DNA from 4 places in the Desulfomicrobium escambiense DSM 10707 genome. Region 2 is predicted to be linked to each of the others. Evidence: predicted binding sites of a transcription regulator. Region 2 holds the regulator's gene; each other region holds the start of a gene.
The links. Region 2 encodes sigma-54, which starts transcription at its own class of promoters, with help from an activator protein. Its sites were predicted from a motif close to CTGGCACGGNNNNTGCTT; they were not measured.

Region 1 (4,435 bases), on a different contig from region 2:
CCCACGCGCGACGAGGTCCCGGATGGCGGCCACGGTCATCTCCACCTTGTCCGAGACGAAGACCTGATCCAGGACCGTGGAGCCCAGGTGTTCGAATTTCCTGCGCAGGACCGGGCCGAATCCGTCCTTGATGCGGCCGGTGTAGACCTCGCTACCCGTGGTCACGACGCCGACCCTGGCGGGCTTGAGCGGGCGGACCTCGATCAGCGGGGCGTATTGGCGGCAGACGTCCTCGGCCTGGCGGAGCAGGTCCTCGGGCACGGCCAGGGGGATGACGCGCGTGCCACCGAGCACCCGCCCGGCCTTGACGCACTGGCCGGTATGGATGGTGCCAAAGGTCACGTCGGTGATGGAGTTGAGACGGAACAGCCCTTCGACGTCGACATGCAGGACGCCGTCATGGGTCGCGGTCAGGGCGGACTTGCCCTCGCAGGGCGAACTGACAGTGATGCCCTGCCCCGCCGCCGCATGGGCCAGGCGCAGGGCGCACTCGTCCTCGTGCACGTAGCCGTCCCTAGGGTCGAAAACATAGAGATTGGCCTTGCCGATATCGAGCAGAGCCTGGATGTCCTGGGGAGTTACGATATGACCGCGGCGGAAGGCGGCACCCTTGGTTTCGCCGGGAATGATGCGCGTGATGTCGTGGCAGAGAACGGTACCTACAGCTTCTTCTACGGGAATGGCTTTCATCGATGAACGCAACCTTATTTACGTCAAACAAGACATTGTGAATTTAGATTTATGCCAATCAAGGCATATTTCAAGGACAAATCGTGTCATACACAACTCTCCTTCCCGGACCCGCGCATGCGTATGGACGGTGAAGGCTTCATGGATACACGGTTATGTCAATAACGACACATTTTCATGACATAGGCAAAAAAAAGGCCAACGTATTCGAAAAGACGAAGGCCTTCGCAACCATCTCGCATCATATTGAAAATACGATATTTTTATTGCTGGAAAAATTGATTCCGCACCGCATTTGACCATGGCGAGTCGCTTTCGGTCACGGAATTGGGGCAAATAGGGACAATATGGGGCACATCGATGGGTCAAAAAGAAACATACTCAACTGCCGACCGCTTCATTTCGCCTCGAAATCTATCCCCGCGGCGTCAGTACCGGAATCGGCCCGGTCGGGTCTGGCCTTCCCGGACGGCCAAAACACTCGCATGCGGAGGGAAATTGCCGGACTCGACATTTTACCCTTGAAATATGTCCAACAAGGCACGATACATGCTCGCGCCGCACAAAACCATCATGCAAGGAGCCCACATGAACATAGCCGTCACAGCCGCCTCGGATTCCCTGAACAGCCGGGTTTTTCACGAATTCGCCCAAACCCCCTACCTGCTTGTCGTGAACATGGAGACCATGGCCTGCACTCCCTGCCCCCACATCCCGCAGGCGGGGTCGGACCTTGAACTGGTCAGGATAGTCCTCGAACACCGCTGCGAAGCGGTCATCACCGGCAAGCTGGGCGAAGAGGCCTTCAAACTTCTCGCCGACGAGGCCGTGACTCGGTACCGCGGCACGGGAATGACCGTGGCCTACGCGCTGGAGGCCATGGAGAACAGGGAGTTGGACCTGATCCGCAACGCGGACGGAACGGACGAATGCGCAAGCTCGCACCATGACCTGGAAGAACTGCAGGTCTGCAGCGGGCATAACCATTGATTGGAGTCTGACCGAAACTCCCGGCTGGGCTCAAAGCCCGGCCCGAACATCGCCAGACCTACATGCCGGGACGTAGTTCGGCGGCCATGCGCGCCGGCCTGACCGATGTGCGCCGTTTTTCCTCGAAGCTCTGCACCCTTTCGGCAAAGATGTACTGCGCCTGGTCCACGGCAACCTTTTCCACGGCCGTGAACCAGGCCCTGAACCTGTCCCGGAAACGTTTGCCTGCGGGGGTCAGGTGGCATCCCCCGCGCCGGGTGCCGCTGGACTCGACCAGCACCACCCCGAGGGCGTCCTCGGTGGCCCGGAGCTTGCCCCAGGCCGCGCGGTAGGACATGCCCATGGCCTCGGCCGCCTTGCGCAGGGAGCCGTGCTCCTCGATCATGTCGAGGAGCATGAGCCGCCCCATGCCGAAATAGACGCTCTCGCCCGATTCCAGCCACAAATGCATTCGAACGGTGGGTGTCTTCATGATCTTCCTCACTTGCCGAAGGGGCACTTGGGGAACGTGCAGCGCTTGCACTGCATGCACATGCCGCCATGGCCCAGGCGCGCCAAGTCGCGCCGCGACGGGGACATCCCCGCCAGGACCCGCGGCAGCAGAATGTCGAAACTCGTGGTCTTGAAATACAATGCACAGGCCGGGACGCCGATGACGTCCACTTCCCCGACGTTCGCCAGGAGCGTCATGGCCCCGGGCAGAATGGGCGTGCCATAGCGCATGTTCTCCACCCCGGCGTCCGCCAGCCCGAGGCGCGTCACATCGCCGGGGTCCACGGACAGCCCGGCCGTGGTGACGAGCAACTCCACCCCACGGGCGAGCATGCCTCGCACGGCGGCTCCGATGCGCTCCCTGTCGTCGGGCACGATGTCCGTGGCCGCCACGGGGCAGCCGAAGGCCTCGACCTTTGCGCTGATGATCGGAATGAAGCGGTCGTCCACCAACCCCTGGAAGACCTCGGTGCCCGTGACTAAGATGCCGACCCTGCGCTTGCGCAGGGGGCGGACCTCCACCACGGGACCGTCCTCCAGAACGCGCATGGCGTCGGCCATCACGTTGCGTTCGAGGTAGAGGGGAATGGCCCGCGTCGCCGCCACCTGCTGCCCCTTTTCGACCACGCTGAAGGCGTGACGGGTGGCGCACATGACGCCCGGAATGGCGTTGAACTCTTCCAGGGCGGCCTCCCTGACGCAGAACAGGCCGGACCGCTCGGCGACCATGGTGATCTTGCCCTCGCGCGGGTCGCCGGAGCAGTCGATCCCCTCTCCGGCCAAGGCCCGGGCCATGACCCGGGCTGCATCATCCTCGTGCACCCAGGTCCCGTCCTGCCCGTCCTCCTCCACGTAGACCTCGAAGCGGCCCATCCGCTGCAGGCGGCAGACATCGCCCACGTCGAGCACCTGGCCGCGGGCGAAAGCCGCATCCTTGCTCTCGCCCGGCTCGATGCAGGTCATGTCGTGCAGGGCCTTTTCGCCCACGGCCTGCTCGGCCGTGACGATCCGAAGCCGTGGGCCCTCAAATCCCAGCTCTCGCCGGTCGTGCCCGCCGATCCAGCCCGCATAGGGGGACTCGCCACGACAGGAACGGCAGACCGAGCCGTCGCGGGCCGGGTAGGCCTGGCCACAGGACGGACAGGCCGCGATGGCCCCCTTGCCGCGTCCGCCCATGAACTCCGGCCGCAGGGAGATCTCCGTCACGGAGCAGATGGTCGCACCGGCCGTGCGGATTTCCACGCGCAGGCGATCACTGTCCTGCTCTCTCTTGGGTTTGAGCTTGAAGAGCCACTCCCGGATGGTCGGATAGGGGTCGAGCCGGGCCGTTTCCACGGCCACGCGCACGCCCTTGCCCGTATGCTTGTCGAACAGGGACACGGCGTAGAGGCCCAGGTTGAAGATCCGAAGCCACCCGTTGCCCACGGTGCAGGGGGTGAGCATCTGCACGGCGTCGGGCAGGCACCAGGCCGTCTCGGAGATGGCGTCGAACAGGATCCCTTCGGGAATGTGCGACTTGGCTTCATGGACCATGAACCCGCCCAGGATCAGACCGGGGGCGGCATACCCGTGAAAGCGGGCTGCGGCGGCAATGAATTCGTCGATGGTGTAGGGTCCGATGACCGGGCTCGCGTAGCTGAGGGCGGAAGATCCTTCGGGCAAGTTCATGAGCGCTCCGAGTGTGAGATTGAGAGTCAAAGACATTGAAGAAGATGTACTGACTCATACCACCCAAAAGCCTGCCGACAACTAGTACGACTTCTACAACCAAACGCTTTGGCCTCCCCTCACGCTCGCACAATTACCCGAAATCATGCTACATTATTGTACCACTCCAGAATAATGCCTTTTATTGCGTCCGGATCATGAAGGGGCCGATGATTATGCCTTGTTTGACATCAAACTTTGTGACACAAACGCAGCCAGCATATCGGCCGACATGAACACAATCACGCCCTGGCACGAACAATGATGGCTAAAATTAACATAATAACCTTCAATTCCATGACTTTTTCAGAAAAAACGGCCAGGCGTTTCTTTCTGGATTTCTGCTGGAAAAACCATCAACGGCATTGTCCGGCCTGCAAAAACCGGAAATTGTACCGTCTGTCCGATGGCCGGAGACGATGCGGGCGCTGCGGCTACACATTCCACGACTTCAGCCGGCGTTTCCTGAACCGCTGTGCCTTCACGGCCCAGCAGTGGCTCTGGTTCCTGAAGCTCTTCTCCCTGGATGTCTCCCCGGCGGCCAGCGGCGAGCAGA
Region 2 (4,435 bases):
CGGCGTCAACGCCACCCGGGGGGAATACCGCATGCGCGCCGACACCCTCGACTACACGGGCGGCAACCGCACCCTGGTTCTGTCCGGCCACATCGACATTTCAAGCGATTCCATGCAGGGCAGTTCCGACACCCTGACCTATTTCCTGGACACGGGCGACATCCTGGCCCGCGGCTACGTCCAGGTCACCCTGAACTGACGAGCGGGAACATCTATGCGTTCACTCATTCTGATTCTCCTCCTGGCATGGGCCGCCCCCCTGTGGGCGGCGGAGCAGACCGTGCCGGTCAAGATCACGTCCGACACCATGACCTACACCCAGAAAGGCGATCAGGTGCTCTTTTCCGGGTCGGTGCACGTCATCCGCCAGGACGTCGAGATGTGGTCCGACACCCTGACCGTGTTCCTCGACAAAAAGCAAGGCGGAGGCAACTCCACCCAGACCGCCATGGACCAGCAAAGCTCCATCAAGAAAATCGTCTCCCAGGGCAATGTCCGCCTGAAGGCCGACAGGGGACGCTCCGGCACCTGCGCCAAGGCCACATACGAAACGGCCACGGAAATCCTGACCCTCGAAGGCGACCCCGTGCTCATGGAAGGTGCCAACAAAATCCAGGGCGAAGTCATCAAGCTCTACATGCGGGAGAACCGCAGCGAAGTCCTGGGCGGCAAGCAGCGGGTCGAGGCCATCTTCAACACCCCGGCCGACACCAAGGAGCTCAAGCCGTGACGACCCTGTCAGGCCGCCAGCTGGCCAAACGCTACGGGGTCCGGGACGTTGTCCGCGACATCGACCTCGACGTGCGCCAGGGCGAGGTCGTCGGCGTGCTGGGCCCCAACGGCGCCGGCAAGACCACGACCTTCTACATGCTTGCCGGCATCGTCACGCCCACCCGCGGCGAGGTCACCCTCGACGGCGTGGACATCACCCGCTGGCCCCTGCACAAGCGCGCCCGCCTGGGCATGAGCTACCTGCCCCAGGAAAGCTCCATCTTCCGCAAGCTGACCGTGCGCCAGAACCTGCAGCTCATCCTGGAATACTCCGGCCGCACGGCCGAGGAGCAGAAGCGCACGGCCGACAGGCTCCTAGATGAACTGGGCATCACCCGCCTGCAGGACCAGCAGGCGGCCTACCTGTCCGGCGGCGAGCGGCGCAGGCTCGAAATCGCCCGCGCCCTGATCCGCGACCCGAAGTTCATCCTGCTGGACGAACCCTTCGCCGGCATCGACCCCCTGGCCGTGGACGACATCCAGACCATCATCGAGGGCCTCAAGGCCAAGGGCATCGGCGTGCTCATCTCCGACCACAACGTGCGCGAGACCCTGCAGATCTGCGACCGCGCCTATCTGGTGTATGACGGCCGCATCATCCTGAGCGGCAGCCCCGACGAAATCGTCGCCGACCCCGGGGCGCGCAAGGTCTATCTCGGCGAGGGTTTCAGCCTTTAGCGGCGTGCCGATTTCCCAAGGATTGCCACGACCTGCCTTCTGTGGCAAAGTCTTTGCTGGATGAATCCGCCGACGACAACACTGCATCTTACGCGTAGACGACAGAGACACTATGGGCCTTGAACTTCGACAGAACCTCAAGCTGACGCAGCAGCTGGTCATGACTCCGCAGCTGCAGCAGGCCATCAAGCTGCTTCAGCTCTCCCGATTCGAGCTCCTCGAAGCCGTTCAGCAGGAACTGCTGGAAAATCCGATGCTTGAGGAAGCGCCGCGGGAACTCTCCGAGGAGGTCGAAGCCCAGGCCCCGCCCGCCGAGCAGCGGGCCGACGTGTCCTTCGACGACGCCGAGCTCATGCGCAACGCCGACTGGGAGAACTACCTCGGCGACTTTTCGAGTACGACCAAGCAGGTGCAGTTCAAGGAGACCGAGGCCCTCGAAGAGATGATGTCTTACGAGGCCAGGCTCTCGGGCAAGCCTTCCCTGGAAGGCCACCTTCTGTGGCAGCTCTGCCTCTCCAACATAACCGAAGAGGAGGAGGCCATCGGCGAGGCCATCATCGGCAACCTGGACTCCCTGGGCTACCTGACGACCAGCGCCGAGGAGATCGCCTCCGAGACCCTCTCGCCCCTGGCCCTGGTCCAGTCCGTCCTGTACCGACTGCAGCGCTTCGACCCGGTAGGCGTGGCCGCCCGTTCCCCCAAGGAGTGCCTGCTCATCCAGTTGGAGGTCTTGGGCCAGGACGACCCCATCCTCATCTCCCTGGTCGACGAGCACCTGGAAGACATCGAGAAGCGCCGCTACAAGCCGCTCCTGCGCAAGTTCAAGATCCAGATGGAGGACCTGAAGGCCTACCTGGACATCATCCAGACCCTGGACCCCATGCCCGGCGCGAGCTACGGCAGCGACAACACCGTTTTCGTCAGCCCCGACGTCTTCGTCTACGAGTACGAAGGCGATTTCGTCATCGTCATGAACGACGACGGCCTGCCCAAGCTGCAGCTGAGCCCCTACTACATGGAAGACACGAACTTGGCGGTGAAGGGCCCGGACCGGGAGTACCTGCACGACAAGATGCGTTCGGCCATGTGGCTCATGAAGAGCTTGCACCAAAGGCAGAGAACCCTGTATAAGGTGGTCGAGAGCATCGTGCGGTTTCAGCGGGCCTTCTTCGAGCACGGCGTGACCAAGCTAAAGCCCCTGATCCTCAAGGACGTGGCCGACGACATCGAGATGCACGAGTCCACGGTCAGCCGCATCACCACGAGCAAGTACGTGGCCACACCGCACGGCATCTTTGAGCTGAAATTTTTCTTCAATTCCGCGCTGGAGATGGACGACGGCACCCAGGTGGGCTCCGAATCCGTCAAGGCCATCATCAAGAAGATGGTCAGCGAGGAAGACCCTAAGCACCCCTACAGCGACGAGAAGATCGCAGCGGTGCTCAAGGAGAAGCTGGATGTGAACATCGCCCGCCGCACGGTGGCCAAATACCGCGCCGTTCTGGGCATCGAGTCCTCATCCAAGCGCAAGCAGGTGTTTTGATATCCCACCCTTCGCCGCCCTTCGGGGAAGACGCGGGGTTGACCCTCAACTGACGAGGAGGATTCCATGAGGATTGTCTTCAACTTCAAGAACTTCGACCCTTCCGACCACCTGCGCAAGTACGCCAAGGACCGTTTCGGCAAGCTCGGCAAATTCATGGCCGGCACCCCTGACGCCGAACTGCAGGTCAATCTCGAAGTCGAGAAATTCCGCCATATCGCCGACGTCGTCCTGACCGGCAAGAACGTGCACATCTCCGCCCGCGAGGACAGCGAGGACATGTACTCCACCGTGGACATGGTGTGGGACAAGCTCGAGGCCCAGATGCGCAAGATCCGCGACAAGGACAAGAGCAAGCGCAAGGCCGGTGGCGAGACCGTGCGCATGGACGTCATCAGCTTCGACGAGGACACCACGGGCAAGCGCAGACAGAGCATCCAGCAGACCGACCACTTCGAGCCCAAACCCATGGTCGTCGAAGAGGCCGCCATGCAGCTCGGCAAGACGGAGAACGACTTCCTCGTCTTCCTGAACGCCGAGAACGAACGCGTCAATGTCATCTACCGCCGCAAGACCGGCGACTTCGGCCTCATCGACCCTGGGGTATAAGGGCATGAAGCTTGCCGAATATCTGGACAAGGACCTGATCATTCCCGACCTTTCGGCCAGGACCAAGAAGGAGGTCCTGGCCGAACTCGTTTCGTCGCTTCCGGCCAAATTTCCCGGCGTGGACGCCAATCGCGTGGCCCAGGTGCTCATGGACCGAGAACTGCTCGGCACCACGGGCATCGGCGACGGCATCGCCATCCCCCACGGGAAGCTGGACAGCCTCGGCCAGGTCATGGTCATCGTGGGCCGCAGCCGCGAGGGCGTCGATTTCGCCAGCCTGGACCACAAGCCGGCCACCATCTTCTTCACGGTCCTGGCCCCCTCCAACGTGGTGGGCCTGCACCTGAAGATCCTGGCCACAATCTCGCGCCTGCTCAAGGACACCGGCTTCCGTCAGGCTTTTTCCGACGCCGCCGACGGCGAAAGCCTGTGGCGGCTGCTGCAGTCCGTCTGAAAACCGCGCAGGGCACGCCCACATGGAAAAACGCAGCGAACTCAAAAACGTCGTCATCGTCTCGGGCATGTCGGGCTCCGGCAAGAGCACGGCCCTGCGCGTCTTCGAGGACATGGGCTTCTTCTGCGTGGACGGTCTGCCTGCCCGCATGGCCCCGGCCCTGATCGAGCTGTTCTTCTCGTCCCCGTCCAAGGACTACCCGGGCCTGGCCATGGGCATGGACCTGCGCCAGCCCGACTTCGCCGGGCAGTGGCGTGAAGTGCTGCAGGACATGGAGAAGCTGTCGGTGCGCCCGACCATCCTCTTCACGGACTCCTCGGACCAGGTTCTGCTGCGCCGCTACGCCACCACGCGCCGGCCCCACCCCCTGGCCACGGGCA
Region 3 (4,435 bases), on a different contig from region 2:
ATTTCCACTCGTTTCATGATTCCTCCAAAAGGTTGCCCGTTAGGCCTGATAGGCGGATTCGCTGTGCAGAGCCACGTCCAGACCGGCTTCTTCCTCTTCCTCGGTCACGCGCAGCGGCGTGATGGCGCTGACAATTTTCAGCAGAGCATAGGTCACGGTGAAAGAAAAGGCCAAGGTCGCCACCACGGACACGAACTGAATCCAGAGCTGGCCGGGGTTGCCGTAGAAAAGGCCGTCTGCGCCGGCGGCGTTGACCGCCTTGGTGGCGAAGAGGCCCGTGGCCAGTGCGCCCCAGATGCCGCCGATGCCGTGAATGCCAACCACGTCGAGACTGTCGTCGAACCCGAAGCGGGATTTGAGGCTCACGCCAAAGTAGCAGAAGATGCCCGCGCCAAGGCCGATGAGCACCGAGGGGATGACGCCGACAAAACCGGCCGCCGGGGTGATGGCCACCAAACCGGCCACGGCGCCAGAGGCCGCGCCCAGGGTCGTGGGCTTGCCGTGAAGCTTCCACTCCACGAAGAGCCAGGCCAGCATGGCCGTGGCCGCCGCCATGTGCGTGGTCACGAAGGCGCTGCCAGCCAGCTCGTTGGCGGCCAGGGCGCTGCCGGCGTTGAAGCCGAACCAGCCGAACCACAGCAGGGCCGTGCCAATCATGGTCATGGGCAGATTGTGCGGCAGGAAGGAGCGCTTGCCCCAGCCCTTGCGCTTGCCGATGACCAGGGCCGCGGCCAGGGCGGCGCTGGCGGAACTCATGTGCACGACGGCCCCGCCGGCGAAGTCCAGGGCGCCCATCTTGAACATCCAGCCCCCGCCCCAGACCCAGTGGCACAGCGGGGCGTACACGAACGTGCACCACAGGACGATGAAGATGAGGAAGGCCGAGAAGCGCATGCGCTCGGCAAAGGCGCCGGTGATGAGCGCCGGCGTGATGATGGCGAACATGCACTGGAAGATCATGAAGACCATGTGCGGCAGGTTGGTGGCGATGGACTCGTGAGGCTGCATGCCCACGCCGGACAGGGCCAGGAAGTCCAGCCCGCCGATGAGTCCGTTCAGGTCAGTGCCGAAGGACAGGGAATAGCCCCAGAACATCCAGACCAGGGAAATGACGCCGATGGCTGCGAAACTCTGCATCATGGTGCCAAGGGCGTTCTTGGAACGGGTCATGCCCGCATAGAACAGGGCCAGCCCGGGGGTCATGAACATGACCAAGGCGGCGCAGACAATTATAAAAGCGGTATCGGTCGGATTCACAAAGCACCTCCATTTTTGTCGATGCTAAGCAAGGCCGATGCCAACGAAAAAACATATTCAATTACAGCATGATGCCATTGCTCGGGCTGACCGCGGCCATACGAGAAGATACAATTTCGTGCAGCAATACACCGCAAATTTCCTTTTTTGCAAAAAAACTTCCCGGATACGGCACCAAGAAATGTAATAATACACATTTTCGTAGCCTGGCCCGAACTCAAAATTCATCAATTGCCATTTCACGCGGGCAGAACACGGAGCGACAACCGCCAACACGAAACAGGACGCCACGAAATCGTGAAATACCGAAGGGACGAGCCGGAAAGCCATAAGAAAACGAAGAAAGGACAAGCCAGAAGCGAACAATTATGTAATACAAAAATGATAATTTTATAAGTCTCTGATATTATGTAAATATTTAATCTACACGAAAAAGAAGCGTCCACAAATTACGCAAAAATAAGCCGTTAGCGACATATTAAACATTATTGTAAATTATGGCTAAATAAACAGGCGATTTCATCAAGAAAAATAACAAATACCGCAGACAAAGCCGAGTCAGTATAAAAAATAATCATAAAAACAGCAGGTTGGGAAACTGGCATCCTCCGTGCTTTGCGTGGGTATCAACACTCACCACCACGGAGGACATCATGTACGCGGCAACCAGACAAACATCGACCCTGCTCAGACCAAAAGTCTGGGCTCTGACCCTACTCCTGGCAACCATTACCCCGACCCTGGCGTTCGCCGAAGGGGAGGCCCTGTCCCAGTCCAACGCGAACCTGCTGTGGACTCTGGTGGCGGCCATCCTGGTCATGTTCATGCAGGCCGGATTCGCGCTGGTGGAGATGGGCTTCGCACGCGCCAAGAACGCCGGCAACATCCTGATGAAGAACCTGCTCGACTTCGCGGCCGGGCAGCCCGCCTTCTTCCTGCTGGGTTTTGGACTGATGTTCGGGCAGGACATCGGCGGCTTCATCGGATCGAGCGGATTCATCCTGGCCGGCAACGACCCGACCAGCGACGCGGGGATGTGGAACCTGACCTTCTGGTTTTTCCAGTCCGTGTTCGCGGCCACATCGGCAACCATCATCTCCGGCGGCATCGCCGAGCGCACGAAATTTTCAGCCTACATCATCGTCAGCGTCGTGGTCTCGGCCGTCATCTACCCCATCTCCGGGCACTGGGCCTGGGGCTCCCTGTGGGGCGCGGGGGAACTCGGCAAGGGCTGGCTTGAAACCATGGGCTTCATCGACTTCGCCGGCTCCACCGTGGTCCACTCGGTTGGCGGCTGGATGGCCCTGGCAGGAGCCATGGTCCTAGGCCCGCGCATCGGCAAGTACTCCCCCGACGGCAAGGCCAAGGCCATCCCAGGCCACAACATCCCCATGGCCGGCCTGGGCGTGTTCATCCTCTGGTTCGGCTGGTTCGGCTTCAACCCCGGCAGCACCACGGCCGTCAATGGCGCCATCGGCTACATCGCGGTCAACACCAGCCTGGCCGGCTGTATGGGCACTCTTGGCGCCATGATCTACGCCTGGATCAAGCACGGCAAGCCTGACACCTCCATGGCCTTGAACGGCGCCCTGGCCGGGCTGGTGGCCATCACCGCCGGCTGCTACGAAGTCTCCCCCGTCGGCTCGCTGGTCATCGGCTTCCTGGCTGGCATCCTGGTCGTCGTGTCCCTGGAATTCATCGACCAGGTCCTGAAGATCGACGACCCGGTCGGCGCATCGTCCGTGCACGGCGTGTGCGGCATGTTCGGCACGATCATGGTCGGCTTCTTCGCGGCCCCCGGCTACGGCTCAAGCATCGGCCTGCTCTACGGCGGCGGCACGGACCTCATCGTCACCCAGATCATCGGCGCGGCGGCGGTCTTCGCCTGGGCGTTCGGCGCAGGCCTGATCCTCTTCTACCTCCTGAAAGTGACCATCGGCATCCGCGTCACGCAGGAAGAGGAACTCAAAGGCCTGGATATCACCGAACACGGCATGGAATCCTACAACGGCTTCCAGATCTTCACCAACGAATAAGGGAGAAACGACCATGAAACTCGTCATCGCATACATCCGGCCCGAGTGCCTGAACGCGGTCAAGCAAGAGCTGTATTCCAGGAAGATCTACAACATGTCCGTGACCAACGTGCTCGGCAGCGGCCGCCAGAAGGGCTTCACCGAAACCTACCGCGGCGTGGTCATGGAAGTGAACCTGCTGAAGAAGGTCCGCCTGGAGATCGGCGTCAACGACGACTTCGCCGAACAGGCCGTGGAAGCCATCAACGCGGGCGCCCGCACCGGCAAGGAAGGGGACGGCGTGATCTTCGTCCTCGAATGCGGCGCCGCCATCCGCATCCGCACCCAGGAGACGGGCCCGGCCGCCATGGGCTAGATCACCATCCGGCATACCGATGAAAAAGGGGAGGCCCAAGACCTCCCCTTTTTCATTGCAGGCAGGCGAAGCCCCCGCCGGACCAGGGGCAGATGCCGCAGGGCACGGTCTGCCCGTAGCAATCCTTCTCGAACGGTCCCGGAAAGCCCTGCACGTGGTCGCACGGGGCCACGCTGCAATCGCCGCAGCGGGCAAATTCCTCTTTGCGGGCCTCGTCGCGAAAACGCGTGAACGCCTCCCCGTTCCAAACCGCCACGGGGTCGTCCTGCGGGACCGAGCCGAAACGGCGCTGCCGCACGCGGATCTCCTGTCCGGCGGGCCAGGCCGAATAGCTGTGCCAGAGAAAATAGCACGGAGCCAGGGCCCCGTCGCAGGCCACGAACATGCTCGGCTCGCTGACGAAGGGACACTCGCGCGGCTCGCGGGCCGCAATCTCCGGCAGATCCAGGCGCACGCCCCGCTCCCGAGCCACCTCGGCTGCGCGGGCAAAGGATGCACGCACCCGCTCCATCCTGTCGAAATCAACGCGCATGACGTTGGGCAGGCTGAACTGCAGCCCCCGACGCAGTGCGTCCTCCTTCATGGCCAGGATGATGTCCACCTGGCGCTGCTGCTGTGGCGTGCGGAAGACGGCATAGAAGGCCTGGTACGAATGCGAGACGTCCAGCCCTTCGGCATCGAAGGTTTTTTCCCATTCGCGGTAGAAATCCAGGCACCGCTGGGAAACGGAAACGTAAAGGCTCTGGTCCGCATCGGCCGCGTTGTAGGGCAGGACATGGGAGACGAT
Region 4 (4,435 bases), on a different contig from region 2:
AAGTACTTGTCGTAGCCGCGCTCGACCATGGCCGGGATGGTCAGGGCGCCGATGGCCGCCACCGTGGCCGGGCCCGAGCCGCTGATGGCGCCGAAGAACATGCAGGTGGCCACGGTGACCAGCGCCATGCCGCCGTACAGGCCGCCCAGCATCTCATCGGCCAGCGCCAGCAGACGCTGGGACAGGCCGCCCGCTCCCATGAACACGCCGGCCGCGATGAAGAAGGGGATGGCCATGATCGGGAAGGAGTCGATGGACGTGAAGGCCGTCTGGGCCAGGTACTCGATGGGCAGGGTTTCGGCGCAGATGACCGTGGCCAGGGTGGACAGGCCAAGCGAGATGGCGATGGGCACGCCCAGGGCGCAGAGCACTGCGAAATATCCGAACAGGGCCGGCAGGGGCTCGATGTATTCGGCGAGCACGGCCGGGGCGATTACCGCGCCGGCGGCGACGACAGCCAGGGCTGTGTCCAGGGGGCCGCAGAGCTTCACCTGGGCGGTCAGGCTCTGCAGCAGCCGCAGGCTCATGAGTCCGAAGCCAAGAGGCAGGATCAGGTACGGAATAATGTACGGGATCCGCAGCGCGGTCGTGAACTGGGGGAATTCCTGCAATCGCTCGATCTGGGTCCAGCCGTACCAGCAGATGGTCAGGGTGAGGATCAGGAAAAAGATTTCGACGATGACCCAGCTCGCGTTCTGCATGCGTGCCGGCAACCGGTCGTAGATGATGTCGATGCGGATGGAGCTGCGCTTCCTGACCGCGACGGACAGGGCGAGGTAGCTGATCCAGATGAAGATGTAACGGGCCAACTCCTCGGTCCAGACTGCCGCGCCGGCGGAGCTGGCGAAGTGTACGATGATGTATCTGTATGTAGTCTGGAACGTGATGAACAGGATGATGGCCAGCAGGCCGGAGACGAGAAACACTTTTTCGAAGTTTTCGTCGATCCAGTTCCATATGCCACGTGGTGCGACAGGCTCATCCACGAGTTCGAGGGGCATCACGCCGCAGTTGATATTCTGTTCCATGTCGTCTCCCTATGTCCCGCCGGTCTGCGGCCTGGCCGTGGCCGGGCGGTGCTCAGGCATGCGGTTTCTGTTCCCGGTTGGCTGTAGGCCCCATCCGTCCGGTTGTCCGGTGGATGGGGCCGGCCAAATTATTTCTGGGTGTCCTTGAGGAGCTGCAGCAGGTTCGCCGGAATCTGCTTGGCGAATTCCTCGCGCACGGGGGCGGTGAGTTCCACAAGCTTGGCGCGATCTTCATCGCTCAGGATGGTCACTTCGATGCCCTTTTCCTTGAAAGCGTCCCAGGCCTTCTTCTCGAGCTCGTCGGTGATGCCACGCTGCCAGGCGAGGGCCTCACGGGCCGCTTCGCGGATGATGGCCTGGTGCTCGGGGGTCAGGCTGTCGAACTTCTTCTTGTTCATCAGCAGGATGTGCATGCTGTAGTTATGGTTGGAGTCCATGGCGTACTTCAGCACTTCCGTGTGCTTGGCGTCGTTCAGCAGGGAGAAGGTGTTGCCTTCGGCGTCGACGGTGCCCTGCTGCAGGGCGGTGTAGACCTCGCCCCAGGCCACGGGGGCGGGGTTCATTCCCAGGGCCTTGGCCACTTCCACCTCGACGGGGGAGTCGGTAGTGCGGACCTTGAGGCCGGCCAGGTCGGCAACGGTCTTCAGGGGCTTCTTGGTGCTGACGAAGTTGCGGTAGCCGTACTGGCTGAACATGATGGTGGTCAGGCCGATCTCGTTGGAGACCTTCTCCAGTTCCTTACCGAGTTCGCCTTCATCGAGGGCCTTGTACAGGTTTTCCTGGTGCTTGGGCGAGGTGATGTAGGGCAGGTCCAGGGCCATGTAAGCCTTGCTGAAGCTGGCCATGTTCGGGGACGAGCAGGAGGACATGTCCAGGGTGCCGGCCTGGGCCGCTTCCGTGGTCACGCGGTCGCTGCCGAGCTGGGCGCTGCCGAAGACCTGGATCTTGATCTGCTTGTCGCTCTTGGCTTCCACCAGTTCCTTGAACTTTTCGATGCCCAAGGTGACGTTGTTGCCCGGCGCCATGGGATGGCCGATGCGCAGGGTGACGGGTTTGCCGGCTTCCGCGGTTCCGAAGCCCACCAGCAGGCCGACCAGGGCCAGCACGTTCAACGCGGCAAAAACGAGACTCTTTTTCATTGTTCCTCCAAATATGTGTTTTCGACCAGCACTGCTAGGCAATGTTCTTGACTGTCGCCCTCTGGTCACGGGGTGTTGTCGGAGCATGAGCAGGATGTATGCCAGACAAAAATGAACTTTGCCAAGGCTGTTGAAATCGAAAAATCTTTTATTTCAATATATTGAGAATTGATTCCACAGGGGGTGGGCAGTTTTTGGCTGGCCCTGTCGCGAAAATGCAACTGCCAAGAATTGTTCTTATCAGCGCCTTCCTTATGGGAATAAAATCACAAAGCGTCCCGTGGCCAAAGGCCTAATGTTCTAAATTTCACATTTCACGAGTGGGTTTTCCGATGCGTTCAGTCAAGTTTGTCGCAAAAATGCGGCGCTTTTCGGGTTGGTAAAAATGAAATTCACAGGGAGTGATGCAAAAATGCGACCTCCGTTTGCCTCTCTTTTTCTCGTGAATGTCCATATTGGTGCTGTCTGTGGATAAATATTGTCTTTTCATTTGGTTATGGAGTTTGGCACAGAGAATGCTCATGCTCGTTTGGATACGGAAGCACGATGTTCGACGGAGAAAAGGAAAGATTTTCTGGTGTAACCGATGTTTGTGCATGGTTTAAAAGAATGTGCTGATTTTACCATACGCATGAATAAAATTAGATACGAGGAGCAGAGTCATGACAAGGTTTACATGTGAATGCATGTCCCCTCAGGAGCAGAGGCTTTACGAAAAAATCGAGGGCAAAGAGGATAGATTCCGCGAGACACACAGTCGCGTTTTCAAGATGCTGGAACGGTTCGACGGTCAGAAGCCGCGCATTGACATAGAACGAGCCCTCTATTTCACCCAGTCCATGCAGGAGACCGAAGGTCAGCCCCTCGTCCTGCGTTGGGCCAAGGCCATGAAGCACATCGCCGAGAACATGACCGTCTATGTCCAGGACGACCAGCTCCTGCTCGGCCGCGCCGGCTGCGACGGCCGCTACGGCATCCTCTACCCCGAACTGGACGGCGACTTCCTGGACATCGCGGTCAAGGAACTGCCCAACCGCCCGACCTCTCCCGCGACCATCACCCCCGAGGACGCCAAGGTCGTCGTCGAGCAGATCGCCCCCTTCTGGAAGGGCAAGACCTTCCATGAAAAGCTCAACGCCGCACTGCCCGCTGATGTGCATAAGCTGACCTACGACGATCCCGAAGGACTCATGTCCCGCTTCATCGTCAACGAGACCGCCTCCTTCCGCTCCTCCATCCAGTGGGTTCACGACTACGAGAAAATTCTGAGGCGCGGCTTCAACGACATCAAGCGCGAGGCACAGGAGAAGCTGGACGCCCTCGATCCGCTGAGTCCCAAGGACAACTGCGAGACGAAGCCCTTCCTCGAAGCCGTGGTCATCGTCTGCGAGGCCATCGTGCACTGGGCAGGGCGCCACGCCGTGCTGGCCCGCGAAGCGGCGGCGAAGGAATCCGACCCGGTCCGTAAGGCCGAGCTCACCCGCATGGCCGAGAACGCCGAGCGCGTGCCCGGCGAGCCGGCCCGCGATTTCTGGGAGGCCTGCCAGAGCCAGTGGTTCACCCAGATGTTCTCCCGTATCGAACAGAAGACCGGCACGACCATCTCCAACGGCCGCATGGACCAGTACTTCTTCCCTTATTACGAGCAGGACATGGAAGCCGGCATCCTGACGGAAGAGAAGGCCATGGAGCTTCTGGAGTGCATGTGGGTCGGCATGGCCGAGTTCATCGACATGTACATCTCCCCCACGGGCGGCGCCTTCAACGAAGGCTACGCGCACTGGGAGGCCGTGACCGTCGGCGGCCAGACCCCGGACGGACGCGATGCCACCAACGACCTGACGCATCTGATCCTCAAGTCCAAGCGCGAATTCCCGCTGCACTATCCGGACCTCGCGGCCCGCATCCACAGCCGCTCCCCCGAGAGCTACCTGTGGGACGTGGCCGAAACCATCAAGGACGGCTCGGGCTTCCCCAAGCTGATCAACGACGAGGAGATCGTGCCCCTGTACGTCTCCAAGGGCGCAACCTTCGCCGAAGCCTATGACTACGCCGTGTCCGGCTGCACCGAGGCACGCATGCCCAACCGCGACACCTACACCTCGGGCGGCGCGTACATCAACTTCGCCGCCGCGGTGGAGATGGTCCTGCGCAACGGCCGCATGAAGAAGTACGGCGATCAGCCGCTGGGCGTGGAAACGGGCGACCCGACCGCCTTCCAGACCTGGGACGAGTTCTGGGACGCCTACGTGCAGCAGCACCTGCTGT

Region 1: G394_RS0101200 (NifB/NifX family molybdenum-iron cluster-binding protein) is a predicted target of sigma-54. The motif match lies at 1,228-1,245, and genes of this name have one in related genera.
Region 3: G394_RS0102285 (ammonium transporter) is a predicted target of sigma-54. The motif match lies at 1,856-1,873, and genes of this name have one in related genera.
Region 4: hpsG ((2S)-3-sulfopropanediol dehydratase) is a predicted target of sigma-54. The motif match lies at 2,671-2,688, and genes of this name have one in related genera.

The regions. Positions count from the first base shown of each region.
Region 1 covers NZ_AUAR01000001.1:270,250-274,684, reverse strand. Annotated here, with positions in the region: gene G394_RS0101205 (molybdopterin-binding protein) at 1-690, opposite strand, end outside; gene G394_RS0101200 (NifB/NifX family molybdenum-iron cluster-binding protein) at 1,279-1,680, shown strand; gene G394_RS17465 (winged helix-turn-helix domain-containing protein) at 1,739-2,152, opposite strand; gene G394_RS0101190 (FmdE family protein) at 2,161-3,840, opposite strand; gene G394_RS17460 (transposase) at 4,141-4,435, shown strand, end outside.
Region 2 covers NZ_AUAR01000027.1:15,117-19,551, reverse strand. Annotated here, with positions in the region: gene lptC (LPS export ABC transporter periplasmic protein LptC) at 1-199, shown strand, start outside; gene G394_RS0115405 (LptA/OstA family protein) at 215-730, shown strand; gene lptB (LPS export ABC transporter ATP-binding protein) at 727-1,449, shown strand; gene rpoN (RNA polymerase factor sigma-54) at 1,562-2,992, shown strand; gene hpf (ribosome hibernation-promoting factor, HPF/YfiA family) at 3,059-3,601, shown strand; gene G394_RS0115385 (PTS sugar transporter subunit IIA) at 3,606-4,055, shown strand; gene rapZ (RNase adapter RapZ) at 4,078-4,435, shown strand, end outside.
Region 3 covers NZ_AUAR01000002.1:98,523-102,957, forward strand. Annotated here, with positions in the region: gene G394_RS0102275 (P-II family nitrogen regulator) at 1-17, opposite strand, end outside; gene G394_RS0102280 (ammonium transporter) at 40-1,257, opposite strand; gene G394_RS0102285 (ammonium transporter) at 1,911-3,293, shown strand; gene G394_RS0102290 (P-II family nitrogen regulator) at 3,307-3,648, shown strand; gene G394_RS0102295 (radical SAM/SPASM family putative metalloenzyme maturase) at 3,701-4,435, opposite strand, start outside.
Region 4 covers NZ_AUAR01000014.1:64,469-68,903, reverse strand. Annotated here, with positions in the region: gene G394_RS0112040 (TRAP transporter large permease) at 1-1,001, opposite strand, end outside; gene G394_RS0112035 (TRAP transporter substrate-binding protein) at 1,157-2,167, opposite strand; gene hpsG ((2S)-3-sulfopropanediol dehydratase) at 2,830-4,435, shown strand, end outside.